One region of the Siccibacter colletis genome, then DNA from elsewhere that is predicted to be linked to it. Evidence: predicted binding sites of a transcription regulator. Region 1 holds the regulator's gene; each other region holds the start of a gene.
The links. Region 1 encodes CRP, which controls carbon source genes, mostly activating them, when cyclic AMP is high. Its sites were predicted from a motif close to ATGTGANNNNNNTCACAT; they were not measured.
Positions count from the first base shown of each region.

Region 2: the regulator CRP is predicted to act here: its motif matches at 2,704-2,721, upstream of KFZ77_RS00570 (PTS mannitol transporter subunit IICBA).
Region 3: the regulator CRP is predicted to act here: its motif matches at 4,733-4,750, upstream of KFZ77_RS10845 (YchE family NAAT transporter).
Region 4: the regulator CRP is predicted to act here: its motif matches at 4,471-4,488, upstream of serC (3-phosphoserine/phosphohydroxythreonine transaminase).

Region 1 covers NZ_CP074352.1:326,199-333,844, reverse strand. Annotated here, with positions in the region: gene KFZ77_RS01565 (hydrolase) at 1-1,004, shown strand, start outside; gene KFZ77_RS01560 (YheU family protein) at 1,001-1,219, shown strand; gene KFZ77_RS01555 (phosphoribulokinase) at 1,285-2,154, shown strand; gene KFZ77_RS01550 (OsmC family protein) at 2,200-2,604, opposite strand; gene crp (cAMP-activated global transcriptional regulator CRP) at 2,910-3,542, shown strand; gene KFZ77_RS01540 (YccS/YhfK family putative transporter) at 3,603-5,687, shown strand; gene argD (bifunctional acetylornithine/succinyldiaminopimelate transaminase) at 5,688-6,908, opposite strand; gene pabA (aminodeoxychorismate synthase component 2) at 6,996-7,559, opposite strand; gene KFZ77_RS01525 (putative adenosine monophosphate-protein transferase Fic) at 7,592-7,646, opposite strand, start outside.
Region 2 covers NZ_CP074352.1:106,283-113,928, reverse strand. Annotated here, with positions in the region: gene selB (selenocysteine-specific translation elongation factor) at 1-252, opposite strand, end outside; gene selA (L-seryl-tRNA(Sec) selenium transferase) at 249-1,640, opposite strand; gene KFZ77_RS00575 (glutathione S-transferase) at 1,764-2,372, opposite strand; gene KFZ77_RS00570 (PTS mannitol transporter subunit IICBA) at 2,906-4,828, shown strand; gene mtlD (mannitol-1-phosphate 5-dehydrogenase) at 4,971-6,119, shown strand; gene mtlR (mannitol operon repressor MtlR) at 6,173-6,709, shown strand; gene KFZ77_RS00555 (YibL family ribosome-associated protein) at 6,853-7,215, shown strand; gene lldP (L-lactate permease) at 7,459-7,646, shown strand, end outside.
Region 3 covers NZ_CP074352.1:2,235,074-2,242,719, reverse strand. Annotated here, with positions in the region: gene hns (histone-like nucleoid-structuring protein H-NS) at 205-618, opposite strand; gene tdk (thymidine kinase) at 1,164-1,766, shown strand; gene adhE (bifunctional acetaldehyde-CoA/alcohol dehydrogenase) at 1,831-4,509, opposite strand; gene KFZ77_RS10845 (YchE family NAAT transporter) at 4,990-5,637, shown strand; gene oppA (oligopeptide ABC transporter substrate-binding protein OppA) at 6,418-7,646, shown strand, end outside.
Region 4 covers NZ_CP074352.1:1,375,733-1,383,378, reverse strand. Annotated here, with positions in the region: gene rpsA (30S ribosomal protein S1) at 1-960, opposite strand, end outside; gene cmk ((d)CMP kinase) at 1,077-1,760, opposite strand; gene aroA (3-phosphoshikimate 1-carboxyvinyltransferase) at 1,927-3,213, opposite strand; gene serC (3-phosphoserine/phosphohydroxythreonine transaminase) at 3,286-4,371, opposite strand; gene KFZ77_RS06590 (DUF421 domain-containing protein) at 4,535-5,227, opposite strand; gene ycaO (30S ribosomal protein S12 methylthiotransferase accessory factor YcaO) at 5,370-7,133, shown strand; gene focA (formate transporter FocA) at 7,535-7,646, shown strand, end outside.

The DNA of each region.
Region 1 (7,646 bases):
ACGCCGGGCTGGAAGCGCATCGCCCCGACTCACAGCACTTTGTTCCCATGCCGGGGGCGCGCAATCCGCATCTGCAAACCATGCTGCCGCGCGTGCTGCGCCGTCGCGTGAAGTTTACTCCGCACTGGCAGCGGCTCGACATGCCGGACGGTGACTTTGTCGATCTCGCGTGGAGCGAAGATCCGGCGGGTGCGGCGCACAAACCCCGGCTGGTGGTCTTTCATGGCCTCGAGGGCAGCCTGCACAGCCCCTACGCGCACGGCATGATCGAAGCGGCGAAGAAACGCGGCTGGCTGGGCGTAGTGATGCATTTTCGCGGCTGCAGCGGTGAGCCGAACCGCATGAAGCGGATCTATCACTCCGGGGAAACCGAAGACGGCAGCTATTTTCTGTCGTGGCTGAAATCCACCTGGGGCGATGTGCCTACCGCCGCGGTGGGTTATTCACTCGGCGGCAACATGCTGGCCTGCCTGATGGCGAAACAGGGCAGCGACTGTCTGCTTGATGCTGGCGTCGTGGTTTCCGCCCCGCTGCTGCTGGAGCAGTGCTGCTACCACATGGAAAAAGGCTTCAGTCGTTTCTACCAGCGTTATCTGCTCAACCTGCTGAAAGCCAACGCGGCGCGCAAGCTGCACGCCTATCCCGGCACGTTACCGGTCAGTATCAAGCAGCTGAAGCAGATCCGCGGCTTGCGCGACTTCGACGATCTTATCACCTCGAAAATCCACGGTTTTGCAGACGCGCTGGACTACTACCGCCAGTGCAGCGCCATGCCGATGCTGCCCAATGTCGCAAAACCGATGCTTATCATCCATGCTAAAGATGATCCCTTTATGGATCATCACGTGATACCCGACCCGACGCTGCTGCCGCCGTCGATTGAATACCAGTTGACCGACCATGGCGGGCATGTGGGTTTCGTAAGCGGTACGCTGCGCCGCCCGCAGATGTGGCTTGAACAGCGTGTGCCTGACTGGCTGACTCACTATCTGGATGTGCGATGATTATTCCCTGGAAAGAACTCGATCCCGACACGCTCGATAACCTGCTCGAATCTTTTGTGTTGCGCGAAGGCACCGATTATGGTGAACATGAACGCAGCCTCGAACAAAAAGTCTCGGACGTAAAACGTCAACTGCAAACGGGCGAAGCGGTACTGGTCTGGTCTGAACTGCATGAAACCATTAACATTATGCCGCGCGGTCAGTTCCACGGCTGACGACGTTCAGAACCTGTTCCCGCCTGTGCAGTGACGTCGCGTACCCATCAAGGGAGTAGTTTCCTATGTCAGCCAGGCACCCGATTATTGCCGTGACCGGCTCCAGCGGAGCCGGTACCACCACCACCAGCCTCGCCTTCCGTAAGATTTTCACCCAGCTCAATCTGCACGCCGCCGAAATCGAGGGCGACAGCTTCCATCGCTACACCCGGCCTGAAATGGACATGGCGATCCGCAAAGCGCGCGATCTCGGTCGCCACATCAGCTACTTCGGCCCGGAAGCTAACGACTTCGGCCTGCTGGAAGAGACATTCAGCGAATACGGGCGCAGCGGCAGCGGCCAGTCGCGTAAATACCTTCATACTTACGATGAAGCAGTGCCGTGGAATCAGGTTCCCGGCACCTTCACGCCGTGGCAGCCGCTCCCGGAGCCAACGGACGTGCTGTTCTACGAAGGGCTGCACGGCGGTGTGGTCACGCCGCAGCACGACGTGGCGCAGCATGTTGATCTGCTGGTGGGCGTGGTGCCCATCGTTAACCTTGAATGGATCCAGAAGCTGGTGCGTGATACCAGCGAGCGCGGTCACTCGCGCGAGGCGGTAATGGACTCCGTGGTGCGTTCGATGGAGGATTACATCAACTTCATCACCCCGCAGTTCTCGCGCACCCATATCAACTTCCAGCGCGTGCCGACGGTGGATACCTCCAACCCATTCGCAGCGAAAACTATCCCGTCGCTGGACGAGAGTCTGGTGGTGATCCACTTCCGCAATCTGGAGGGCATCGATTACCCCTGGCTGCTGGCCATGCTGCAGGGTTCATTTATTTCTCACATGAATACGTTAGTGGTGCCGGGCGGCAAGATGGGGCTGGCGATGGAGCTGATTATGATGCCGCTGGTGCAGCGGTTGATGGAAGGGAAAAAAATCGAATAACGGTGCGGCGCTGACTGCATGAAGCCTGTCAGCGCCGCCCTGCCGTCAGGCTTCAATCACCTCATACGAGTGGGTGATGTTCACCGCTTTCTCCAGCATCAACGCCACCGAGCAGTATTTCTCTGCCGAGAGCGACACCGCCCGCTCTACCGCCGCGTCTTTGAGCGCTTTACCGGTAACGATAAAGTGCAGATTAATGTGCGTGAACAGGCGCGGCGCCTCTTCCCGGCGTTCGGAGGTAAGCTTCACCTCGCAGTTGGTCACGTCGTGACGCCCCTTCTGCAGAATCGACACTACGTCAATCGCGCTACAACCACCTGCGGCCATCAGTACCATCTCCATCGGGCTTGGCGCTTTATCGCCGGAGTTGCCGTCCATCAGCACCTGATGCCCGGAGGCAGATTCACCCAGGAAGGTCAGGCCTTCCACCCATTTAACACGTGCCTGCATTTGCCTTCTCCTGACTTGCTGATTTGACGACAGATTACTCGTCGCCCGCAAAACAGGCAACGAAAGGCGACCTGCGTCAAGCTGAAACGAGACAATACAAGACACTCATGAAAAGCTATGCTAAAACAGTCTGGCTGTAATCATGTAACATTGATGTTATGCATGTATGCGGCGGATTTTACTCATTAAAGGCGACGAAATCTGACGAGCGCCACTTCCCGGGATGCGGGAATATATGACAGCAACCCCAGAGCAGGGGCATAACCCGGACTCTGGAGCCAGTTTATAACAGAGGATAACAGCGCATGGTGCTTGGCAAACCGCAAACAGACCCGACTCTTGAATGGTTCTTGTCTCATTGCCACATTCATAAGTACCCATCTAAGAGCACGCTGATTCACCAGGGTGAAAAAGCGGAAACGTTGTACTACATCGTTAAAGGCTCAGTGGCAGTGCTGATCAAAGATGAAGAAGGCAAGGAGATGATCCTGTCCTATCTGAATCAGGGTGACTTTATTGGCGAGCTTGGCCTGTTTGAAGAGGGCCAGGAGCGTAGCGCCTGGGTTCGCGCGAAAACCGCCTGTGAAGTCGCTGAGATCTCCTATAAAAAATTCCGTCAGCTGATCCAGGTGAACCCGGACATCCTGATGCGCCTCTCCTCGCAGATGGCGCGTCGCTTGCAGGTCACCTCCGAGAAAGTGGGCAACCTCGCCTTCCTCGACGTAACCGGCCGTATCGCCCAGACCCTGCTGAACCTTGCAAAGCAGCCTGACGCGATGACCCACCCGGACGGAATGCAGATCAAAATTACCCGTCAGGAAATTGGCCAGATCGTGGGCTGCTCCCGCGAAACCGTAGGCCGTATTCTGAAAATGCTGGAAGATCAGAACCTGATCTCCGCACACGGTAAAACCATCGTGGTTTACGGAACCCGTTAAGCCGCTTCGCAACGGCGTGTTACGCGAGTAGCACGCCGTTGTTGTCTCTGCTCGTTGGCTATGTGGCGCAGGCTGATTTACCACCCCGAAGTTAACTACGCACTCCGACAAACGCTGGTGCTCTGTATTCCCGTGGCGGTGGGCCTGATACTGGGCCATCTGCAACAGGGCTTGCTCTTCTCGCTGGTGCCTGCCTGCTGCAATATTGCCGGGCTGGATACACCTCATAAACGCTTCTTCAAACGCCTGTTTATCGGCGGCTCGCTGTTTGCCCTCAGTAGTCTCGCAGTCCAGCTTCTGCTTTATCAGCAACTTCCTCTGCCGATTATTCTGAGCGTCATGGCGCTGGTGCTTGGCGTGACGGCGGAGATCAGCAGCCTGCATGCGCGCCTGCTCCCGGCCTCGCTTATCGCCGCGATCTTTACCCTAAGCCTCGCCGGCAACATGCCGGTCTGGCAACCAATGCTCATCTACACCCTCGGCACGCTGTGGTACGGCGCGTTCAACTGGTTCTGGTTCTGGCTGTGGCGTGAACAGCCGCTGCGGGAGACACTCAGTCTGCTCTATCGCGAACTGGCGAGCTACTGTGAAGCGAAATACAGCATGCTTACCCGGCATACCGACCCGGATACCGCGCTACCGCCATTGCTGGCACATCAGCAGAAGGTGGTGGATCTCATCAGCCAGTGTTATCAGCAGCTGCACATGCTGGCCGCCAACCGCCAGAATGATTACCGGCGCCTGCTGCGCGCGTTCCAGATTGCGCTCGACCTGCAGGAGCATATCTCGGTCAGCCTGCACCAGCCGGAAGAGGTACAAAAGCTGGTGAAGCAGACCCACGCCGAAAAAGTCATTCGCTGGACAGCGCAAACTGTCGCCGGCCGGCTGCGCACGCTTGCCGACGATATTCTCTATCACCGCTATCCGACGCGTTTTTCGATGGATAAGCAGAGCGAAGCGCTGGAAAAGATCGCCCGTCAGCATCCCGATAACCCGGTCGGGCAATTTTTTGATTATCACTTCAGCCGCATCGCCCGCGTGCTGCGCACCCAGCGCCCTCTGTACGTGCGCGACATGATGGAGGACCGGCAGCGCCGCCTGCCGCTGTTCCCGGCGTTAAAAAGTTACCTCTCTTTTAAATCTGCGGCCCTGCGCAACGCCGCGCGTATCGCCGTGATGCTGAGCATCGCCAGCCTGGTGGGCAACGCGTTTCATCTGCCGAAACCGTACTGGATCCTGATGACCATTATGTTCGTTACCCAGAACGGCTACGGCGCCACGCGGGTGCGGATCTTCCACCGTGCTGGCGGCACCATGGCGGGGCTGCTGATTGCCGGCGTGGCGCTGCATTTCCACTTCCCGGAAGGATTCGCCCTGCTGGCGATGCTGGCGATTACGCTGGTGAGCTATCTGATCATCCGCAAAAGCTACGGCTGGGCGACGATAGGCTTTACCGTCACGGCGGTGTACACCCTGCAGCTGATTACCCTGAACGCTGAGCAGTTTATCCTGCCGCGCTTAGTCGATACCTTGATTGGCTGTCTGATTGCCTTTGGCGGGATGGTATGGCTGTGGCCGCAGTGGCAGACCGGTCTGCTGCGGCAGAATGCGCACGATGCGCTGGAGGCGGATCAGGACGCGCTACGCCTGATCCTCAGTGATAACCCCGGGGCGACACCGCTGGCGTGGCAGCGTATGCGCGTGAACCAGGCGCACAACGCGGTGTATAACTCCCTTAACCAGGCGATGCAGGAGCCGGGCTTCAACACGCACTATCTGGCGGACATGAAGCTGTGGGTGACCCACAGTCAGTTCGTGGTCGAGCACATCAACGCCATCACAACGCTGGCCCGGGAACACAACATGCTGACGCCGCAGCTGGCCGAACGCTATCTGCAATCCTGTGAGATTGCCATTCAGCGCTGCCAGCAGCGGCTGGAGTATGACGCGCCGTCAGCGAGCAACGACGTAACCATTATCGAACCGCCAGAGTCGTTGCCCTCAGGCCCGCTCACCACCATGGAGCAGCACCTGCAGCGCATTCTCAGCCACCTGAGCACCATGCATACCATTTCGTCCGTGGCCTGGCGCCAGCGGCCTCAGCATGGGATCTGGTTGAAGCGACGGCTGCGCGGCGAAAGCTGATCAGCCGTTAACCACCTTACCTACCGCCGCGGCGAAGCGCGCCATCCCATGGTCGATCTCATCTTCTTCCACCACCAGCGATGGGGCAAAACGCATCACGTTCGGCCCGGCATTCAGCACCATCACGCCTTCACTGGCAGCGGCATACAGCAGGTCACGCGCACGCCCGGCGTACTGCGGTTGCAGCTCCGCGCCAATAAGCAGACCCATGCCACGAATATCGCTGAACACGTCGTACTGCTGATTAATCTGCTGCAGGTGCGCAACGAACTGCTGGCGACGGGCAAGCACGCCGTCCAGCACTTCAGGAGTATTAATGATATCGAATGCCGCGCCCGCCACCGCGCAGGCCAGCGGGTTGCCACCGTAGGTGGAACCGTGCGAACCAACGTGGAAAGCGCTGGCGATCTCCTGCGTCGTCAGCACTGCGCTGACCGGGAAGCCGCCGCCGAGCGCTTTGGCGCTGGTCAGAATATCCGGCGTCACGCCATAGTGCTGATAGGCGAACAGCGTGCCGCTGCGCCCCATGCCGCACTGCACTTCGTCAAACACCAGCAGCGCCTGATGCTGGTCGCAGAGATCGCGCAGCCCCTGTAAGAATTCCGGCGTTGCGGCGGTCACTCCGCCCTCACCCTGAATCGGCTCCACCACAATGGCGCAGGTGTGATCATCCATCACCGCCTTCACCGCGTGCAGATCGTTGAACGGCACATGGATGATGTCAGCCGGTTTTGGCCCAAAGCCGTCGGAGTATTTCGGCTGCCCGCCGACCGAAACCGTGAACAGCGAGCGCCCGTGGAAGGCGTTATGGAAAGCGATGATCTTGCTTTTGTACGGGCTGTGGCGGGTGGAAGCGTAGTAACGCGCGAGCTTAAAGGCCGTTTCGTTGGCTTCAGTGCCGGAGTTCATAAACAGCACGCGTTCGGCAAAGGTGGCATCAATGATGTTGCGCGCCAGGCGCAGCGCCGGCTCGTTGGTGAAGACGTTACTGGTGTGCCAGAGCGTTTCACCCTGCGTTTTCAGCGCCTCAACCAGCGCAGGATGGCAGTGTCCGAGCGCCGTTACGGCAATACCGCCCGCAAAGTCGATATACTCCTTGCCCTGCTGATCCCAGACGCGGCTTCCCTTGCCTTTAACCGGGATAAACTCGGCAGGTGCATAAATCGGCAGGATGACTTCATCGAATGTTGCCCGGGTGATTGCCGCTTGCTCAGTTGCCATGGAAACTCCATCATTTTTACGCGAACGCGATTATGAAAACATAATCACAAAATATGCATAAAAAATCATACGATGGCAACGAAAAGATCAGCGATTCAGGAAGTTCGCCAGCAGCTGGTGGCCCTGCTCGCTGAGGATGCTTTCCGGGTGGAACTGCACCCCCTCCAGATCCCACTCCCGATGGCGAAGGCCCATAATTTCCCGGGTATCGCTCCAGGCTGTTACTTCAAAACTGGCGGGCAAGGTTGCAGGTTCAACAATCAGAGAGTGATACCGGGTAACGGTAAGCGGATTATTCAGGCCGGCAAACACGCCTTTGCCGGTGTGGGTAATGATGGAGGTCTTGCCGTGCATCACCTTCGCGGCGCGTACCACGCGTGCGCCAGAAGCCTGGGCAATCGCCTGGTGACCCAGACAGACGCCGAGTATCGGCAGCTGTCCGGCATAGCGGCGGATAACCTCCAGCGAAATACCGGCTTCATCGGGCGTACAGGGGCCGGGAGAGATAACAATTTTTTGCGGCCCGAGCGCGTCGATATCCGCCAGGGTCAGCTCATCATTGCGCTTTACCGTAACCTGCGCGCCCAGCTCGCAAAAGTACTGGTACAGGTTCCAGGTGAAAGAGTCATAGTTGTCGATAAGCAGTATCATAGCGGCTCCGTAACGTCGCGAACCGCGTCAGTTTACTCGCTTTCCCGCGCTTCGCTCACCACTTTGCTGAAAATGGTCTGTAACGGC
Region 2 (7,646 bases), 220 kb from region 1:
GCAGGCCACCACCAACAGCGCATGGTCGATGCCGCCTACGCCCGCCAGCATATTGGCGAGAAACTTCTCATGGCCCGGTACGTCGATGAAGCCGAGCACGCGTCCGTCGGGCTGCGGCCAGTAGGCATAACCCAGATCGATGGTCATGCCGCGCTTTTTCTCTTCCGGCAGCCGGTCGGCATTCACGCCGGTGAGCGCTTCCAGCAGGGTGGTTTTTCCGTGATCGACGTGTCCGGCAGTGGCAATAATCATTTCAGCAACATCTCCATCAGGCTGGTATCCGCGTCCAGGCATCGGAGATCCAGCCACAGCCGCCCGTCGTACAGTCGGCCAATCACCGGCACTGGCAAGTCACGCAGCGCGCGCGCGAGCGCCTGCAGCTCGCTGCCGCGTCCGTTATGAGGGGTTAAGGTGATGGCGGCAGAGGACAGCCGGTCAACCGGCAGTGAACCGCTGCCGATCTGCGACAGGCACGGTTCCACCGTCACCGCGAAGCGTTCGCCAAAGCGGGCCTGAAAATGGGGGGCGAGACGCGTGGCCTGAGCGTGGATCTCGTCTGCGCTGCGGGTCAGCAGCCGCAGCGTCGGCAGACGTTGCGCCAGTGTTTCCGGGTGGCGGTACAGGCGCAGCGTGGCATCCAGCGCGGCGAGGGTCATTTTATCGGCGCGCAGCGCGCGTTTGAGCGGATGCTGCTGTAGCTTCTCAATCAGCGCCTTTTTGCCAACGATAATTCCCGCCTGCGGCCCGCCCAGCAGCTTATCGCCGGAGAAACTGACCAGGCTGACGCCGGCGCGGATCAGATCGCGCACCACCGGCTCTTTCGGCAGGCCGTACTGGCTGAAATCCACCAGCGAGCCGCTGCCGAGATCGGTAATCACCGGGACGCCGCACGTCTCGCCGAGCTGTGCCAGCTCCGCTTCGTCCACCGCTTTGGTAAAACCTTCAACATGATAATTGCTGGTGTGGACCTTCATCAGCAGCGCGGTCTGATCGCTCAGCGCGCTGCGGTAGTCCTTGAGATGGGTACGGTTGGTAGTGCCCACTTCCACCAGCTGGCATCCGGCCTGGCGCATAACGTCCGGGATGCGGAACGCACCGCCGATCTCCACCAGCTCACCGCGCGAAACCACCACTTCCCGGCCGCTGGAGGTGGCGGCCAGCATCAGCAGCACCGCCGCCGCGTTGTTATTGACGATACAGGCGTCTTCCGCCCCGGTTAGCTCGCACAGCAGCGCCGCCAGCGCCTGGTCGCGATGCCCGCGTCCGGCCCCGTCGAGATCGTACTCCAGCGTCACCGGGTGGCGCATCGCCTGGGTCACTGCTGCGATTGCTTCGTCAGCCTGCTGCGCGCGCCCGAGATTGGTGTGCAGCACCGTCCCGCTCAGGTTGATGACCGCCCGCAGCGCCGGGGCATTCTGCGCGACGAGTTGCGCCTGCGCCTGCCCGGCCCAGTCATTGCACCAGGCTGGCAGCGCCCCGGTGTCCCGAATAGCGTGGCGCGCCGCCTGCTGAAGCTGTTGCAGCACGGTCACTACCTGCGTGTGGCCCCAGGTTTCCAGCAGCGGAGAGAAGCGCGCATCGCGCAGCAGACGATCGGTGGCAGGAAGCTGACTGTAGAGCGAACGGTTTTCGGTTGTCATGAGCGAGGCCTGGCTGAGAATGTGTACACCGCAACACCATTACTGTGCGGGGCGCGGGAGATCCGCGCCGCGGTTAAAAGTGGTGTCGATTGTACAGGCTCATCGCGTCAGGCCCAAGCCGGGTCAGGAAGCAGGAGGTTCAGTACGGGCAAAGCTCTCACGGCTGAACAAGTTCTCTACCAGCTTCACCAGCTGCGGACGATCCACGCACCAGCCGGGCGCGACGCGGCGGAAATTGAGATAGCCAATCGCACAGGCTACCGCGATGGTGGCGATGGTCAGCTCATCGGCTTTCAGCGACCCGTCGGCGACGTGGCCTTCCAGCGCGTCCAGGCTCTGGTTGATTTTCTCACGCTGGCGCAGCAGTTCAGCCTCGGATTGCTGCTCCGCCGGACGCGCCTGCTCGCGGACAGAGGCCAGCGCCGCATCCATCACGCCGTCGGCCAGTGCTTCCAGCTGACGCACTTTCAGCGCCGCTCTGGCATCGCGCGGCAGCAGCGCCGGGGCGATATCGAGCTGCTCCAGATACGCGGCAATAATCGGCGAGTCGAACCAGGTTTCGCCCTCGTCGGTGACCAGCGCCGGGACTTTACCGAGTGGGTTGTACTGCGTGACGCCGTGGTTTTCGCTGTACGGCGATTCGTTTACGAATTCAAAGGTGATGCCTTTTTCCAACAGGATGACCGAGATTTTACGCACGAACGGGCTGGTATAGCTGCCAACGAGTTTCATTGCCTGCTCCTTAATAAGCGAAATGCCAACTGGGGGTAAGTATGGTTCAGGATACGCAAAAAGGCTGACAAAGCGACCCATTGCGCCGCTGCGGTTGCCGGGCGGTGCGTCATCGTTTTGTCACGCCGGACAGCTGTAATTTTCTTTCACCGCGTAACGAAAAGGATGTTGAAGAAGTGAACAGCTTTACTTAAGAAAAATCCTGGAAAATATTTCGTGATCGCCATCACAAATAGTTAACAAAGCGGCCGCGACAAAACGTGATTTGTTTCACATTTAACAGGATGTTACGACGGTTTTTTCGCCATTGTGATCTTTTTACAGGGCGTTTTTGTGACAAAAATCACACTTAATAGCCCCTGTTGCGGACAACCTGCGTGATGCAGATCACACTTTATTCCCCGGTCTGGACACCATAGCGATTCAGTGCCAGATTTCGCGTCACCAGAGCATGGGTCCGGCTACCTCTGCCGCCACGTAAACAATAAAACTCGGGCTACGAGCCTGCGCGTCAACACAATAAGGGGTGTTCTATGTCATCCGATATCAAGATCAAAGTGCAAAGCTTTGGTCGTTTCCTCAGCAATATGGTAATGCCAAACATCGGGGCGTTTATCGCCTGGGGTATTATCACTGCGTTGTTTATTCCAACAGGATGGTGGCCGAGCGAAACGCTGGCCAAGCTCGTCGGTCCGATGATTACCTATCTGCTGCCGCTGCTTATCGGTTATACCGGTGGCCGTCTGGTGGGTGGCGATCGCGGTGGCGTGGTCGGTGCGATTACCACGATGGGCGTAATCGTCGGTGCAGATATGCCGATGTTCCTCGGCGCAATGATTGCCGGTCCGCTGGGCGGCTGGTGCATCAAGAAGTTTGACGCTGCGGTAGACGGTAAAATCAAATCCGGCTTCGAAATGCTGGTGAACAACTTCTCCGCCGGCATCATCGGTATGATCCTGGCGATTCTGGCGTTCCTCGGCATTGGCCCGGCGGTTGAAGTGCTCTCTAAAGCACTGGCGGCTGGCGTTAACTTCATGGTTGTCCATGACATGCTGCCGCTGGCGTCCATCTTTGTTGAACCGGCGAAAATCCTGTTCCTCAACAACGCCATCAACCACGGCATCTTCTCGCCGCTGGGTATTCAGCAGTCCCATGAAATCGGCAAGTCTATCTTCTTCCTGATTGAAGCGAACCCGGGTCCGGGTATGGGCGTTCTGCTGGCGTACATGTTCTTCGGTCGCGGCAGCGCGAAGCAGTCTGCGGGCGGCGCGGCGATCATCCACTTCCTCGGTGGTATTCACGAAATTTACTTCCCGTATGTGCTGATGAATCCGCGTCTGATCATTGCCGTTATCCTCGGCGGTATGACCGGCGTGTTCACCCTGAGCGTGCTGGACGGCGGCCTGGTTTCTCCGGCGTCTCCGGGCTCCATCCTCGCGGTACTGGCGATGACGCCGAAAGGCGCGTACTTCGCTAACATCGTCGCGATTGTTGCCGCGATGGCAGTGTCGTTCGTGGTATCAGCCATCCTGCTGAAAACCAGCAAGGTGAAAGAAGAAGACGACATCGAAGCAGCGACCCGTCGCATGCAGGATATGAAATCCCAGTCTAAAGGCGGCGCGGTAGCGGCCACCGCTGGCGATGCCACTGGCGACCTGAGCCACGTGCGTAAAATCATCGTTGCCTGTGATGCCGGTATGGGTTCCAGCGCAATGGGTGCGGGCGTACTACGTAAGAAAGTGCAGGATGCAGGTCTGAGCCATATCTCCGTCACCAACAGCGCCATCAACAGCCTGCCGGGTGATGTGGATCTGGTGATTACCCACCGTGACCTCACCGAGCGCGCGATGCGCCAGGTGCCGCAGGCGCAGCACATTTCCCTGACCAACTTCCTCGACAGCGGCCTGTACACCAACCTGACCGACCGTCTGGTTGCGGCCCAGCGCCATACCCAGAACGAAGAGAAAGTGCGCACCAGCCTGCAGGACAGCTTTGACGAGAGCAACAGCCACCTGTTCAGACTCGGCGCGGAAAACGTGTTCCTCGGCCGCACCGCGACCCACAAAGAAGACGCGATCCGCTTTGCTGGTGAGCAACTGGTGAAAGGCGGCTACGTGCAGCCAGAATACGTGGAAGCGATGCTGGAGCGCGAGAAGCTGACCCCGACCTATCTGGGTGAGTCCATCGCGGTTCCGCACGGCACCGTGGAAGCCAAAGACCGCGTGCTGAAAACTGGCGTGGTATTCTGCCAGTATCCGGAAGGCGTGCGCTTCGGCGAAGACGAAGACGATATCGCCCGTCTGGTTATCGGTATCGCGGCGCGTAACAACGAGCACATCCAGGTGATCACCAGCCTGACCAACGCGCTGGATGACGACACCGTTATCGAACGTCTGGCTAACACCACCAGCGTGGATGAAGTGCTGGCGCTGCTGGCAGGTAACAAGAGCGCGTAATACGCTCCGGCCTCCTCTCCACGGTGAGGGGGCCGGTATTCAGTTTCATCCCTCTCCTTCGGGAGAGGGCCAGGGTGAGGGAACACCGTACGCTGCCTTCACCCTGGCCCTCTCGGGTAAAAACATTAGTAAGGATATCCACATGAAAGCATTACATTTTGGTGCAGGTAATATTGGACGCGGCTTCATTGGCAAACTGCTGGCGGATGCGGGTCTTGAACTCACGTTCGCCGACGTCAATCAGGTCGTGCTGGACGCCCTGAACGCCCGTCACAGTTATCAGGTACATGTGGTTGGTGAGAATGAGCAGGTGGACACCGTGTCCGGCGTTAATGCCGTGAGCAGCATCGGCGATGAGGTTATCGATCTAATCGCTCAGGTCGATCTCATCACCACCGCGGTCGGTCCGGTGGTACTGGAGCGCATCGCTCCGGCGCTCGCCAAAGGCCTGGCAAAACGTAAAGCGCAGGGCAACGACGCGCCGCTGAACATCATCGCCTGTGAAAACATGGTGCGCGGGACCAGCCAGCTGAAAGGCCACGTCTTCAATGCCCTGAACGATGAAGATAAAGGCTGGGTTGAGAGCCATATCGGCTTCGTTGACTCCGCCGTTGACCGCATCGTGCCGCCGTCTGAATCCGCAACCAACGATCCGCTGGAAGTGACCGTAGAAACCTTCAGCGAGTGGATTGTCGATAAAACCCAGTTCGTGGGCGCGCTGCCGACCATTCCGGGGATGGAACTGACCGACAACCTGATGGCGTTCGTTGAGCGTAAGCTGTTCACCCTCAATACCGGCCACGCTATCACCGCGTATCTCGGCAAGCTGGCGGGCCACCAGACTATCCGCGACGCTATTCTGGACGACGCCATTCGTGCGGTGGTGAAAGGCGCTATGGAAGAGAGTGGCGCGGTGCTGATCAAGCGCTACGGTTTTGAAGCCGATAAGCACGCGGCCTACATTGAGAAAATCCTCGGCCGCTTCGAAAACCCGTATCTGAAAGACGACGTAGAGCGCGTCGGCCGTCAGCCGCTGCGTAAACTCAGCGCCGGCGATCGCCTGATCAAGCCGCTGCTCGGCACCCTCGAATATGACCTTCCGCATCACAACCTGGTACAGGGTATCGCTGCCGCAATGCACTACCGCAGCGAGCAGGACCCGCAGGCCCAGGAGCTGGCGCAGCTTATCGATGAAAAAGGCCCGCAGGCCGCGCTGGCGCAGGTCTCTGGCCTGGACGCCCAGAGTGAAGTGGTGGCGGACGCGGTCAACGCGTATAACAGCCGGGCGTAATCAGTACCGGAAGCGCCCGCCAGCGTGGCGCTTCCGTTTTCAGGTTGTCAGATATGCAGGCAAAATTGGAAGAACCACAGGCCTTCGAAAACCGTGTGCTTGAGCGTCTGAACGCCGGTCAAAGCGTGCGCAGCCTGATCATCGCCGCCGTTGAATTACTCACCGAAGCGGTGAATCTTCTGGTGCTGCAGGTGTTTCGCAAGGACGACTACGCGGTGAAATACGCCGTTGAACCCTTGCTTGACGGCAACGGTCCGCTGGGCGATCTGGCGGTTCGTCTGAAGTTAATTTATGGCCTCGGGGTGCTCAGCCGCCCGGAGTATGAAGATGCCGAGCTGCTGCTGGCCCTGCGCGAAGAGCTGAATCACGACGGCAGCGACTACCGGTTTACCGACGATGAAATCCTCGGGCCGTTTGGCGAGCTGCACTGTGTTGCCGCTCTGCCGTCCGCGCCGCCGTTCGATCCCAGCGACGCCGCTTTATATGCGATGCAGAAACAGCGCTATCAGCAGATCGTGCGCTCAACGATGGTGTTATCCCTCACCGAGCTTATCTCAGGAATCAGCCTGAAAAAGGCGTTTCAGAAGTAGTTTTTCCTCAGGGCGGGGAGCGCATGCTTACCCGCCCTGAGGCGTTCCTGCCATTTCCCCCACCGCGAAAAATCGTGGCACCTGCGTTCCCGCAATCAATAGTGTATCCTTTGGGAGATACACACTTGTAGAGTCAATTTGCTATGAAAGAAGTCGAAAAAGCCGAAATTAAACGCCTGAGCGACCGCCTCGATGCGATTCGCCACCAGCAGGCCGATCTCTCGCTGGTTGAGGGAGCTGAAAAATACGCCGAGCTGGAAAAAGAGAAAGAGACCCTGGAAACCGAGATCGCGCGTCTGCGTGAAGTTCACGGTCAGAAGCTTAGCAAAGAGGCGCAGAAACTCGCCGACATGCCGTATCGCCGCGCCATCACCAAGAAAGAACAGGCCGACATGGGCAAGCTCAAGAAAAGCGTGCGCGGGCTGGTCGTGGTTCACCCGATGACCGCGCTGGGCCGCGAGATGGGCCTGAAAGAGATGACGGGCTTCTCGAAGACGGAATTCTGATCCTGTCGGGTGTGCCTCTCTGGCGCACCCGCTAATTGGTCCAACCAATCCCCTGCAATCTTTCGTCTGTCCTCACAAATCCCGCATCGTCTCTGACAATAATATTGCTCAAACTTAACATTCGGTTAACCATTTGTTGTCATTTACCCTACAACAACACTTTGGTTGGACCACCTTTACACTGACTGCAATCAGGCGAACGCAGAGTCGCCGCGCGGAACAGGTGGGCCACGGGAGCGCGCTATGCAACTCTGGCAGCAAAATTACGATCCGGCAGGCAATATCTGGCTCTCCAGTCTGATTGCCGCTTTACCGATTCTGTTTTTCTTTTTTGCCCTGATAAAACTGAAGCTTAAAGGCTGGCAGGCCGGGACCATCACCGTCGCCATCGCCCTCGCCGTCGCGCTGTTCTTCTACGATATGCCTTACGA
Region 3 (7,646 bases), 1.9 Mb from region 1:
AACGAAAATGTGCGGTGTCCGACATTAATTTTATATAGTTTATTTATCGTAACGCAGCGAAATCATCTGATGCGCCCGCACAATGGTGTGCAAAAATTAACCTTAACGCGGGGGGGAACTGAGCAGGGGCTATAACATGGTGTACCACAGAAACAAAAAATCCCGCCGGAGCGGGATTTTGGTTAACGAATTAACGCCTGAGCATTACTCGTTGATCAGGAAATCATCAAGCTGTTTACCCTGCTCATCCATGGCTTTCTTGATGACAGCCGGAGTACGGCCCTGGCCGGTCCAGGTTTTAGTTTCGCCATTCTCGTCAACGTAGCTGTATTTAGCCGGGCGAGCAGCGCGTTTGGATTTAGCGCCGGTTTTAGCTGCACCCATGCTGTTCAGCAGTTCGTTAGGATCGATGCCGTCAGCAATCAGCATTTCACGGTATTGCTGAAGTTTGCGAGTACGCTCTTCGATTTCCGCAGCAGCAGCGCTTTCTTCTTCGCGACGCTCATTAACAACAACTTCTAATTTTTCCAGCATTTCTTCAAGCGTTTCGAGAGTGCATTCTCTGGCCTGGGCACGAAGAGTACGGATGTTGTTCAGAATTTTAAGTGCTTCGCTCATTGTAGTAATCTCAAACTTTATATTGGGGGTGGTTTGTTCTGCTAATAATAGAGTCTTAATTTACGTTCTGCAATAGCTGAGAATGTAAGGAATTCAAAATACCTGAATTAATGACCCGTTTTTAAATAGCCGTTTCTTAATTTCAGCGCGCTCTGTCACACCGAAAAGGCGTTCCGCAAGGCAAATTCATATCCTGAAACAGCTGGCGACTGGCGCTCACTGACCCGCTAATATTGTGAGTATGGATAAATATCAACCTTAAGTATTAGCGCGTTGTATCCGCCTGAGTAAGTGTGAGCGTGATTATTATTTTACGCATTCTGTGCTTTCATTTTATATAAAACTGGCACCAGACCCTTTGCCTGCCGCCGGTAATGGTGGCGGGGGAACCCGCGTGGCGGCACGCCCGGTAATGCGCCAGCGCTATATATTTTATGGCCTCGCTTAACGTAAAACCCTGACAGCGCCGCGGGATTAGCGGCTGTTTATGACAATGTATATGCTACAATCGCGCGCATCGTAATATCCGAGGAGCGACGCTGTAAATGGCGCAACTATATTTCTATTACTCAGCAATGAATGCCGGTAAATCCACGGCGTTGCTGCAGTCTTCGTACAATTATCAGGAGCGGGGTATGCGCACCCTGGTCTACACCGCGGAAATTGACGACAGGTTTGGGGCGGGGAAAGTAAGTTCTCGTATCGGGCTGTCATCGCCCGCCAGCCTTTTTAACACGGATACCGCGCTGTTTGAGGATATTCGTTGTGAGCACGAGCGTAATCCCATTAATTGCGTGCTGGTGGATGAGAGCCAGTTTCTGACGCGTCAGCAGGTTCATGAACTGTCAGAAGTGGTGGATGTGCTGGATATCCCGGTATTGTGCTATGGGCTACGTACCGACTTCCGTGGGGAACTGTTTAGTGGCAGCCAGTATTTGCTGGCATGGTCGGATAAGCTGGTTGAATTAAAAACCGTGTGTTTCTGCGGCCGTAAAGCAAGCATGGTGCTGCGGCTTGACCAGACGGGTAAACCCTATGCTGAGGGCGAGCAGGTGGTTATAGGGGGGAATGAACGCTATGTCTCGGTGTGTCGTAAACATTATAAAGAAGCGCTCGCCAAAGGCTCGCTACAGGCGATTAACGCGTAACGTACAGGCATGTTCCAGCCATAAAAAAACCCGCCTTCCGGCGGGTTTTTTACGGGCATTACGGTTATGCCATTTTTTTCGCTTTCTTGTCTGCTTTTACCACTGGCAGCGCTTCCTGTTTAGCCGGGGTATCACCTTCGGTGAATTCACGGCCATAGAAGCTGTCGAGCAGGATCTGTTTCAGCTCGGCAATCAGCGGATAACGCGGGTTAGCGCCGGTGCACTGGTCATCGAAAGCATCCTCAGAAAGTTTATCCACGTGGGCCAGGAAGTCTGCTTCCTGCACGCCTGCTTCACGGATTGACTTCGGAATACCCAGTTCAGCTTTGATGCTCTCCAGCCATGCCAGCAGCTTCTCGATTTTCGCTGCGGTGCGATCGCCCGGTGCGCTCAGACCCAGGTGGTCTGCGATTTCAGCGTAGCGACGACGTGCCTGCGGACGGTCATACTGGCTGAATGCAGTCTGTTTGGTCGGGTTATCGTTAGCGTTGTAGCGAATCACGTTGGAGATAAGCAGGGCATTCGCCAGACCGTGAGGAATGTGGAACTGGGAGCCAAGTTTATGCGCCATTGAGTGACACACACCGAGGAAGGCGTTAGCAAACGCGATACCGGCGATAGTCGCTGCACTGTGAACACGCTCACGCGCCACCGGGTTTTTAGACCCTTCATGGTAAGACGCCGGCAGATTCTCTTTCAGCAGTTTCAGTGCCTGCAGAGCCTGACCGTCAGAGAATTCAGAGGCCAGTACCGATACGTAAGCTTCCAGAGCGTGAGTAACTGCATCAAGACCACCGAAGGCGCACAGCGATTTCGGCATGTCCATCACCAGATTTGCGTCAACTACCGCCATATCCGGAGTCAGCGCATAGTCTGCCAGCGGATATTTTTGCCCGGTTGCATCGTCGGTCACCACGGCAAACGGGGTGACTTCTGAACCGGTACCGGAGGTGGTGGTAACGGCGATCATTTTCGCTTTCACGCCCATTTTCGGGAACTTGTAGATACGTTTACGGATATCCATAAAGCGCAGCGCCAGCTCTTCGAAATGGGTTTCCGGATGCTCGTACATGACCCACATGATTTTCGCGGCGTCCATCGGGGAGCCACCGCCCAGCGCGATGATCACGTCCGGTTTAAAGGCGTTCATCAGCTCGGCACCTTTGCGCACCACGCTCAGGGTTGGGTCAGCTTCGACTTCGAAGAACACTTCTGTTTCGACGCCAGCGGCTTTCAGCACAGAGGTAATCTGGTCTGCATAGCCGTTGTTAAACAGGAAGCGGTCAGTGACGACGATGGCGCGTTTGTGACCATCAGTAATCACTTCATCCAGCGCAATCGGCAGCGAGCCGCGGCGGAAGTAGATTGATTTCGGAAGTTTATGCCACAACATGTTCTCAGCTCGCTTAGCAACGGTTTTCTTGTTGATCAAGTGCTTCGGACCAACGTTTTCAGAGATGGAGTTACCACCCCATGAACCACAACCCAGAGTCAGAGAAGGCGCAAGCTTGAAGTTATACAGGTCACCGATACCGCCCTGAGACGCCGGCGTATTGATGAGAATACGCGCGGTTTTCATCATCTGACCAAAGTAAGCGACGCGCTCCGGCTGGTTGTCCTGGTCAGTGTAGAGGCAGGATGTGTGGCCGATACCGCCCATTGCCACCAGTTTCTCCGCTTTTTCTACCGCATCGTCAAAGTCTTTGGCGCGATACATAGCGAGAGTAGGGGAGAGTTTTTCGTGTGCAAACGGCTCGCTCTCATCCACCAGTTTAACTTCGCCAATGAGAATTTTGGTGGTGGATGGCACGGTGAAACCGGCCAGCTCAGCAATTTTCGCCGCAGGCTGCCCTACGATACCGGCATTGAGCGCACCATTTTTCAGGATGATATCCTGAACCGCTTTCAGCTCATGACCCTGCAGCAGATAGCCGCCATGGCTGGCGAAGCGTTCGCGAACGGCGTCGTAGACGGAGTCAACCACGATAACTGACTGTTCAGAAGCACAGATCACACCGTTATCAAAGGTTTTGGACATCAGGATAGACGCCACAGCACGCTTAATATCAGCGGTTTCATCGATAACGACCGGGGTGTTACCTGCGCCCACACCGATGGCGGGTTTACCGGAGCTATAGGCCGCTTTCACCATGCCCGGGCCACCAGTGGCAAGGATGAGGTTGATGTCCGGGTGATGCATCAGAGCGTTAGACAGTTCAACCGAAGGCTGATCGATCCAGCCGATCAGATCTTTCGGCGCACCAGCGGCGATAGCTGCCTGCAGCACGATATCAGCGGCTTTGTTGGTAGCATCTTTTGCACGCGGATGCGGCGAGAAAATAATAGCGTTGCGGGTTTTCAGGCTAATCAGTGATTTGAAGATGGCGGTGGACGTTGGGTTAGTGGTCGGAACGATACCGCAGATAATACCGATTGGTTCAGCGATGGTGATAGTGCCGAAGGTGTCATCTTCAGATAACACACCACAGGTTTTCTCATCTTTATAGGCGTTGTAGATATATTCAGAGGCGAAGTGGTTTTTAATCACTTTGTCTTCGACGATACCCATGCCAGATTCGGCAACGGCCATTTTAGCGAGAGGGATACGAGCATCTGCGGCAGCCAGAGCGGCGGCGCGGAAGATTTTATCAACCTGTTCTTGGGTGAAGTTGGCATATTCACGCTGGGCTTTTTTTACACGCTCTACAAGTGCGTTAAGTTCAGCGACATTAGTAACAGCCATAATGCTCTCCTGATAATGTTAAACTCTTTTAGTAAATCAGCCGTTCAGTCGGACAGTATAGTCACCATGAAACAGCCGGCGTGTGAGCGACATTGCACGTTAAAAATGACAATTTGCGCATGTATTCCGCTGATTTACTAAAAGAGCCTTGCCTGAACATCAACCCGAGCCTGCGGTTACTCCCTGGCGGCAACACAACTCTACTCATATCTGAGTAGTCATTTTGTGATCTAAATCAATTTAGATCGATGCTGACACCATTCAGCACCGAAGTTTGTTAATTTGTTTCAATTGATTAAAGAGGTGGTCACAATGCGCAAAATTAAAACTATCATAAACACAACAATTATCTAACACGCGGGGAATATTCCGCACGATTAGATTTTGTCAGAAGTCCGTGCTGGTAAATGGCATGGCGTCAGTGGGGTTTTTACATTACATTACGCCGGCCTGTGCATTATTTATTTGCGGAGCTATCCCGTGACACATTCGCTGTTCGATTTTGCAGTGTATTTTAAATTCTTTATTGGCCTTTTCGCACTGGTTAACCCGGTAGGCATTATTCCGGTGTTTATCAGTATGACCAGTTATCAGACGCCTCCTGCGAGAAATAAAACTAACCTGACGGCCAACGTCTCGGTGGCAATTATTCTCTGGACCTCGCTGTTTTTAGGCGATGCGATCCTGCAGATCTTTGGCATTTCCATCGACTCGTTTCGCATTGCTGGTGGGATACTGGTTGTGACCATCGCCATGTCAATGATTAGCGGAAAACTCGGGGAAGATAAGCAAAACAAGCAGGAAAAATCAGAAACCGCAATTCGCGAAAGCATCGGGGTGGTTCCCCTGGCGCTTCCTTTAATGGCTGGCCCGGGTGCCATCAGCTCCACGATTGTCTGGGGCACGCGCTACCACAGCTGGGCGCATCTGCTCGGGTTTTCCATTGCCATTGCCCTGTTCGCGCTCTGCTGCTGGGGCGTATTCCGCATGGCGCCCTGGCTGGTGCGCTGGCTCGGCCAGACGGGTATCAACGTTATTACGCGTATCATGGGCCTGCTGTTGATGGCGCTGGGCATCGAGTTTATTGTGACCGGAATCAAATCGATATTTCCCGGTCTGGTGAGTTAGAGCCATTTCATATGAAAGCGGGAGCCTGATGGCTCCTTTTTTTATTACTATCAGCAAAACGTATAACCATTGCTGAAAATTGTCTGAAGCATAACAAAACCGAATTTCTGATAATCTAATTTTATTTCATGACGTTAGCGATGAGCGTATGGTGGTTCTGTTCATAATTAACGCGATCGGTCTGTTATTTTCTTAACATCTGACTGTGGGGCTTGCTGCAACATTACTGAGATGATATTAGTACTTTCAACCTTCCCGCAGAGGAATGTGCTAAAAAACGACCAGTTGTTAAATTTTTGTGGATAGCAAGCTCAGCGCATATCATGTCGTCCTGCCTGGCACTAAAAACGGACAAGTCTCTGACTTGTAATGTATTTGCCAGCGCTTCATGTTTGTCTGTCCCGCCAGTGTTGCGGCTCATTTCCCGCCAAAAGAGAAACGCTTAACAAATTTGCAAAATGTATTGGCGCAGGAAAGATGCTTTTGATACTTTCCGGCCAGACAAAACGCTATGAATCGCCCGTAAAAGCAAAATGATTTCCCGGCGAAATCATTAAACACATGCGGTTAATACATCAGATAACGACCTTCAGAACAGGGGAGGGTCGTCAAAGAATCGACGTCAAGGTCGCCGGATGAGCGGCCAGTAAAAATAAAGTCGGTGATAGCAGCAGTCAATAAATCCTGGCAGACGCGAATCGCTCCTGCGCTGTACAGGACCCTCACGGGAAAAACAGGCTGGCTCAGGCCAGTAATTATAATGAGTGGAGTATCAACACAATGTCCATCATCACAAAAAAAAGTCTGGTTGCAGCGGGTGTTTTTTCTGCGCTAATGGCGGGTAACGTGGCAATGGCTGCTAACGTACCGGCAGGCGTTCAGCTGGCAGAAAAGCAAACGCTGGTTCGTAACAATGGCTCTGAAGTTCAGTCACTCGACCCGCATAAAATCGAAGGCGTACCTGAATCCAACATCAACCGCGACCTGTTTGAAGGCCTGCTGGTCACGGATGTTGACGGTCACCCGAGCGCGGGCGTGGCTGAAAAATGGGAAAACAAAGATTTTAAAGTCTGGACGTTCCAGCTGCGTAAAGATGCGAAATGGTCTAACGGCGAGCCGGTAACGGCCCAGGACTTCGTCTACAGCTGGCAGCGTCTGGCCGATCCAAACACCGCGTCCCCGTACGAAAGCTATCTGCAGTACGGCCATATCGCGAATATCGATGACATCATTGCGGGTAAAAAACCTGCTACCGAACTCGGCGTAAAAGCCATTGACGACCACACGCTGGAAGTCACCCTGAGCGAGCCAGTTCCTTATTTCTACAAGCTGCTGGTGCACTCTTCCATGTCCCCGGTGCCTAAAGCCGTGGTGGAAAAATTCGGTGAGAAGTGGACGCAGCCTGCAAACCTCGTTTCTAACGGCGCCTACAAGCTGAAAAGCTGGGTGGTGAACGAGCGTATCGTGCTTGAGCGCAACACCAATTACTGGGATAACGCGAAAACCGTTATCAACCAGGTGACCTATCTGCCGATCTCTTCTGAAGTGACTGACGTTAACCGCTACCGCAGCGGCGAAATCGACATGACCTACAACAACATGCCGATTGAACTGTTCCAGAAGCTGAAAAAAGAGATCCCGCAGGAAGTGCACGTAGACCCGTATCTGTGCACCTACTATTACGAAATTAACAACCAGAAGCCGCCATTTAACGATCCGCGCGTGCGTGCTGCCCTGAAACTGGGTCTGGACCGTGACATTATCGTTAATAAGGTGAAAAACCAGGGCGACCTGCCGGCTTACAGCTTCACCCCGCCATACACCGACGGTGCCAAACTGACTGAACCGGCCTGGTTCAAAATGACCCAGGAACAGCGTAACGCCGAAGCGAAAAAACTGCTGGCGGAAGCGGGCTACACGGCTGATAAGCCGCTGACCTTCGATCTGCTGTATAACACTTCCGATCTGCACAAGAAACTGGCGATCGCCGTCTCTTCTATCTGGAAGAA
Region 4 (7,646 bases), 1.0 Mb from region 1:
TTTGGATGGGTGGATGTTTTTGTTGGTCCAGTCCATTTCGGAAACGTGTACCAGGCCTTCAACGCCTTCTTCGATTTCAACGAAGCAGCCGTAGTCAGTCAGGTTGGTTACACGACCGGTCAGTTTGGTACCTTCCGGATAACGCTTAGCGATAGCTACCCACGGATCTTCGCCCAGCTGTTTCAGGCCGAGGGACACACGGGTACGCTCGCGGTCGAACTTCAGCACTTTAACAGTGATTTCGTCGCCCACGTTCACGATTTCGCTCGGATGCTTAACGCGTTTCCAGGCCATATCAGTGATGTGCAGCAGACCGTCAACGCCGCCCAGATCAACGAATGCACCGTAGTCAGTGAGGTTCTTAACGATACCTTTAACTTCCATGCCTTCCTGCAGGTTTTCGAGCAGCTGATCGCGCTCAGCGCTGTTCTCAGACTCGATAACCGCACGACGGGAAACCACAACGTTGTTACGTTTCTGGTCAAGCTTGATCACTTTGAATTCAAGCTCTTTGCCTTCGAGGTGCAGGGTGTCGCGAACCGGACGCACGTCAACCAGGGAACCTGGCAGGAACGCACGAATACCGTTCAGCTCAACAGTGAAGCCACCTTTAACTTTGCCGTTGATAACACCGGTAACAGTTTCAGCGTCTTCGTAAGCTTTTTCCAGCGTGATCCAAGCTTCATGACGTTTAGCTTTCTCACGGGACAGCAGGGTTTCACCGAAGCCGTCTTCCACTGCATCCAGGGCAACGTCAACTTCGTCACCAACCTGAATTTCCAGTTCGCCGGCTGCGTTCTTGAACTGCTCTGCAGGGATTGCAGATTCAGATTTCAGACCCGCATCAACCAGAACAACGTCTTTGTCGATAGAGACAACGACGCCACGAACGATGGAACCCGGGCGGGTTTCGATTTCTTTCAGGGACTCTTCAAAGAGTTGAGCAAAAGATTCAGTCATATTGATAATCTTCAGGATTCTTCAATTTAACGTCCACCTGGCTTCACTGCCGGATGGGGTTGTTTAACATGCCCACTCACACTCCATTGCAGTGGGTACTTCAGAATGTGGTCGCGTTATGCGAGTGCCAGTTTCTCTCTGGCATATTCCAGCGCCTTTTCAATCACTTGCTCGATACTCAGACTGGTTGAGTCCAGTACCAGCGCGTCGGCTGCCGGCACTAATGGCGCTACGGGACGGTTGCGATCGCGGTCGTCACGCTCTTTTATCTCGGCCAAAAGGCGTTCAAAGTTAACACTAAAGCCCTTCTCCTGCAACTGTAGCATGCGGCGATGCGCGCGCTCTTCCGAAGAGGCGTCGAGAAAAATTTTTACCGGCGCGTCAGGGAACACCACGGTACCCATATCGCGACCGTCAGCGATAAGACCCGGCGCATCACGGAATGCGCGCTGGCGGCGTAACAGGGCTTCTCGCACGCGTGGAAACGCCGCGACCTGCGAGGCGGCGTTAGCAACGTCCTGAGTGCGGATTTCCGCGCTGACGTCTTCACCTTCGAGAATAACTTCGAGATTGCCGTTAGTTGATACAAAGCGCACATCAAGATGGGCAGCCAGCGGAACCAGCGCTTCTTCGGAGGTCACATCCACATGGTGATGCAACGCCGCCAGCGCCAGTACGCGATAGATAGCGCCGGAGTCCAGCAGGTGCCACTGCAGGGATTCCGCCATGGCTTTACACAGCGTTCCTTTGCCTGCACCGCTTGGGCCATCAATGGTGATTACCGGGGCTAATGCCGTCATCTTCTTCTCCTTTATTATCAGGCGTACCTGAACGTGAACGCCGCGCATTATACGCCGCAACGCCACAGACTGTTATCTTTACCGCGAAATATAGACGGGAATAGCAGCGAGTGCAGAAGAATTGGCCAGGAAAGCGGGGCCGACTTTCGTAAGCCCCTGTAAGGTATCAGGCTGGACGGCTGATGCGGGCCAGCTGTTCGAAGTAATCCGGGAAGGTTTTGGCGGTGCACTTCGGATCGAGAATGGTGACCGGGGTATCGGATAGCGCCACCAGCGAGAAACACATGGCCATACGGTGATCGTTATAGGTGTCGATCTCGGCAACATTCAGCGTGGCCGGCGGCGTGACGCGGATGTAGTCATGCCCCTCTTCCACTTCGGCCCCCACTTTGCGCAGCTCGGTGGCCATAGCGAACAGACGGTCGGTCTCTTTTACGCGCCAGTTATAGATGTTGCGCAGCGTGGTCGTGCCGTTGGCGAACAGCGCGGTGGTGGCGATAGTCATCGCCGCATCAGGGATATGGTTCATATCCATATCGATACCGTTCAGTGCGCCGCGGGTGCAGGCAATATAATCATCACCCCAGGTGATGGTTGCGCCCATCTTTTCCAGCACGTCAGCAAAACGAATATCGCCCTGCACGCTGTTGCGACCAATACCAGTCACCTTTACGGTGCCGCCTTTAATGGCTGCTGCAGCAAGGAAATAGGAGGCTGACGACGCGTCCCCTTCCACCAGGTAGTGGCCCGGTGACTGGTACTGCTGGCCGCCGCGCACCACGAAACGCTGATAATTCTGGTTTTCGACCTCAACCCCGAAGGTCTTCATCAGATGCAGCGTGATGTCGATATAGGGTTTCGACACCAGTTCGCCCTTGATGGCGATATGGGTATCTTTTTCCGCCAGCGGTGCGGTCATCAGCAGCGCCGTGAGGAACTGGCTGGAGACGCTGCCGTCGACCTCCACGTCACCGCCGGTAAAGCCTCCGCGCAGCCGCAGCGGCGGATAGTTTTCCTGCTCCAGATAGTCGATCTGCGCGCCGCCCTGACGCAGCGCGTCAGCCAGATGCCCAATCGGGCGCTCTTTCATGCGCGGCTCGCCGGTGAGCACGATATCGTTATGGCCGAGGCACAGCGCGGCGGCAAGCGGACGCATCGCGGTACCCGCGTTACCAAGGAACAGCTCCAGGCTGCCCTGCGCCTGCAGCGGGCCGCCAACGCCGGTCAGTTCACAGCGGGTGCGATCTTCAGACAGGGTATAGCGCACGCCTAACGCGCTGAGTGCGGTAAGCATATGACGCACGTCATCGCTGTCGAGCAGGTTCGTCAGCACCGTGGTGCCGTGGGCCAGTGCCGCCAGCAGCAGCGCGCGGTTAGATACGCTTTTTGAACCGGGAAGATTGATGGTGCCGTCGACCAGCGCGATGGGGTGTAACGTCAGGGATTCCTGCATGAAAAATGTCTCAACTCAACAAAATAACAACCCCGCAGCCGGGCCGCGGGGAGAGAAAAAAGAAAGGGTTTCTTAACCGTGACGGCGTTCGAACTCTTTCATAAAGTCAGTCAGCACCTGCACGCCGGCCAGCGGCATTGCATTGTAGATTGAAGCGCGCATCCCACCGACCACGCGGTGGCCTTTGAGCGCGTGCAAACCCGCCGCAAAAGATTCCTCAAGGAACAGCTTATCGAGGTTGCTGTCCGCCAGCTGGAACGGCACGTTCATCCGCGAGCGGTTAGCCGGGGCCACGTCGTTGCGGTAGAAATCGCTGGTATCAATCACGCCATACAGCAGGTCAGCTTTTTGCTGGTTAATGCGGTTCATCGCTTCCACGCCGCCCTGCGCTTTCAGCCACTTAAACACCAGCCCTGACAGGTACCAGGCGAATGTTGGCGGGGTGTTGAACATCGAATCGTTTTCGCTCAGCACGCTGTAATCAAGAACTGACGGACAGGCAGTATGTGCCTTGCCGAGCAGGTCGTCGCGCACGATCACCAGCGTCAGACCGGCCGGGCCGATATTCTTCTGCGCGCCGGCGTAAATGACGCCGAAACGGCTGATATCAAGCGGGCCGGAAAGAATGGTGGAGGAGAAGTCAGCCGCAACAATGGCGTCGCCAAAATCCGGGGTTTCGTCGATAGCGATACCATCGATGGTTTCGTTCGGGCAGTAGTGAACGTAGGCGGCGTTATCAGAGAGCTGCCACTCGCGCATCGGTTTCAGCGCTCGCAGGCCATCTACCGTCACTTTGGCGTCAATTACGTTCGGCTGGCAATATTTTTTGGCTTCTTTAACTGCGCTCGCCGCCCAGTAGCCGCCGTCAACGTAATCGGCAGTCGTACGATCGCCAAGCAGGTTCAGGGGCAACGCCGAGAACTGGCCGCGTCCGCCACCGTGGCAGAACAGCACCTTATAGTTGGATGGGATCTGCAGCAGGTCGCGGAAATCTTTTTCCGCCTCTTCGGCAACGTGGATAAACTCTTTGCTACGGTGACTGATTTCCATCACCGAGGTGCCGAGCCCCTGCCAGTTGACTAACTCTTCCTGAGCCTGACGGAGCACATCCGTCGGTAACATTGCCGGACCAGAACTGAAATTGTAGACCTGAGTCATTTCCCCTCACCACGCTTGAAGCAATAAGTTTTTTCTGTGGCTATCGGTTTTATCATTGCCTGGCAGAGCAAGCAACGGGTAATCCTGCCCGGCGCGAAAATGTGCGTAAAATCACACAACAGATTGTTCCGGCTACGCTGCGCCGGGGGCGTTAAATACGCTGTCAGGTGATGCGCTTCGCCACGCTTGCTTTCACCCACACGTGGTTTCCGCAGCGCGGACAAGGCTCTTTCGCCCCTGCGCGTAGCATCAGCACTTCGCTACAGCGGATGCAGGCGTAGTGACCATCCACCGGCGCGACCCGGAAACGCTCATTGCAGTACTCAGGCAGAATCGACAGCCCGGGTCGCACTTCGTCGTCAGGGTAATAGTAAACGCTTATCTGTCCGCTTGTTTCCAGAATGGCCAGCCGCACCTGCCCGAGATGCTCTACCCCGCAGCCGCGCATCTCCATGAAGAACTCAAATTCGGTAAGATTTTCCGCGTTAAGCTTGTCCCAGGCCAGTTCACCCTCTTCGACGATAATGACGGGTTTACCCTCAAAGAAATTTTCCATGCGCTCGCTGTGGGTCATCAACCAGATCACTAACCGGTAGAGCAAGGCCAGGGTCATAAATACGACAAACACCGGGATCATCGGCACGTCGTCATAAAACGCCACGTCCCCCGCCGCCGAGCCGAGCGTCAGAATGATCAGCACCTCAAACAGCGACATCTGACGCACGCTGCGCCGACCGGTCAGTTTCAGAAACGCGAAAACGAGGATGAAGGTATACAGACTGCGGGTTGCCACTTCCCATAAAAAGTCCGGCGGCGCCTTGTCGAAGGCCATGCGCTGGAGGTCGAACGTTTTCATATTTTTAGCTGCCATTACAGTAGGTTATTCAGCTTAATAATAGCCTGAAGATTTATTTTCGCCTGTACGGCCGGGAGGATAGCGCCTGTCAGCTAAAACCCGTATCATTGCGCACTTTGCGTACGACTAAAGTGAAACCCTCATGAATCAAACTTTCATCCCTGGCAAAGATGCCGCCCTGGAAGACTCCATAGCTCGCTTTCAGCAACAGCTGAGCGATCTCGGTTTCAACATTGAAGAGGCGTCCTGGCTGAACCCGGTGCCGAACGTCTGGTCGGTTCATATTCGCGATAAAGAGTGCGCCTTGTGCTTTACCAATGGTAAAGGCGCAACCAAAAAAGCGGCGCTGGCTTCAGCGCTGGGCGAATACTTTGAGCGTCTTTCCACTAACTATTTCTTTGCTGATTTCTGGCTGGGCGACGCCATCGCCAATGGCCCGTTCGTGCACTACCCGAACGAGAAATGGTTCCCGCTGACCGAGGATGATTCACTGCCCGAGGGGATCCTCGACGCCCGTCTGCGTGCGTTTTACGATCCGGAGAACGAGCTGGCTGCCAGCATGCTGATCGACCTGCAGTCCGGAAATGAAGAGCGTGGCATCTGCGCCCTGCCCTTCACCCGTCAGTCTGACGAGCAGACCGTCTATATTCCGATGAACATCGTCGGTAATCTCTACGTCTCTAACGGCATGTCGGCGGGCAACACCCGCAATGAAGCGCGCGTGCAGGGGTTATCTGAAGTATTCGAACGCCACATCAAAAACCGCATTATCGCGGAAAGCATCAGCCTGCCGGAAATTCCGCAGGAGGTGCTGGCGCGCTATCCGGGCGTGGTAGAAGCCATTGCGAAGCTCGAAGCGGAAGGCTTCCCGATTTTTGCCTACGACGGCTCGCTGGGCGGCAAATACCCGGTGATCTGCGTGGTGCTGTTCAATCCGGCAAACGGCACCTGTTTCGCTTCTTTCGGTGCTCACCCGGACTTCGGCGTGGCGCTTGAGCGTACCGTTACCGAACTGCTGCAGGGCCGCGGTCTGAAAGACCTCGACGTCTTCACTCCGCCCACCTTCGATGACGAAGAAGTGGCTGAGCACGCCAACCTGGAAACCCACTTTATCGACTCCAGCGGTCTTATCTCCTGGGATCTGTTTAAGCAGGACGCCGACTATACGTTCGTGGACTGGAGCTTTGCCGGCACCACCGAACAAGAGTTCGCGACCCTGATGGCGATCTTCAAAAGTGAAGATAAAGAAGTCTATATCGCCGACTATCAGCATCTGGACGTGTACGCCTGCCGTATCATCGTTCCGGGCATGTCTGATATCTATCCGGCGGAAGATCTGTGGCTGGCAAACAACAGTATGGGTGCGCACCTGCGCGAAACGCTGCTTTCTCTGCCGGGAAGCGAGTGGGAAAAAGAGGACTACCTCAATCTCATTGCCCAGCTGGATGAAGAAGGCCATGACGACTTTACCCGCGTGCGCGAGCTGCTGGGCATTGCTACCGGAAAAGACAACGGCTGGTTTACCCTGCGCATCGGCGAGCTGAAAGCGATGCTGGCGCTGGCGGGCGGCGACCTCGATCAGGCGCTGATCTGGACTGAGTGGACCATGGAGTTCAACGCCTCGCTGTTCAGCCCGGCGCGTGCCAACTACTATCGCTGCCTCCAGACGCTGCTGTTGCTGGCGATGGAAGATGAGCGCGATCCGCTGCAGTACCATCACGCGTTTGTACGCATGTACGGTGCTGACGCGGTCGAAGCGGCAAGCGCGGCCATCAGCGGTGAAGAGCCGTTCTATGGCCTGCAGCCAGCCGACGGCTCGCTGGAAGCCTTCCCGGCGCATCAGGCACTGTTGGCGGCCTACGAAAAATTACAGCGCGCCAAAGCGGCATACTGGAAAACAAACTAAGCGGTAATTAAATAACGTTAATTTCCGTTCATGTTAACGCATCATCAAGGGGCAAAATGTTGCCCCTTTTTTATTAATAAAAATGAAACTAATCTGGTTTGTAATAGATAAGTTAAATGATGGTTGTTGATATTTATTTTATTAGGCTAAATTGCAACTTTCAGTCGTGAATACTCCATTCTAATTAACCAGAACAGACGTATCAAAAGCTATTAATTCAACTCATTTTGTAAATATTAAAATTTATTTTTTATTTATATTACAATTAGTTATCCGAAAAATTACCTATAACCCCACCTGATAAAGGGCTATAAATCTGGCGCTTTATGATCCAAGTCAAATTTTGCCCTATAATGCTTTGTTAGTATCTTCATGCCGACTTAATAAAAGAGAGAGTTAGTGTGAAAGCTGACAACCCTTTTGATCTTTTACTTCCAGCTGCCATGGCAAAAGTTGCCGAAGAAGCGGGAGTTTATAAAGCAACGAAGCATCCGCTGAAAACCTTTTATCTGG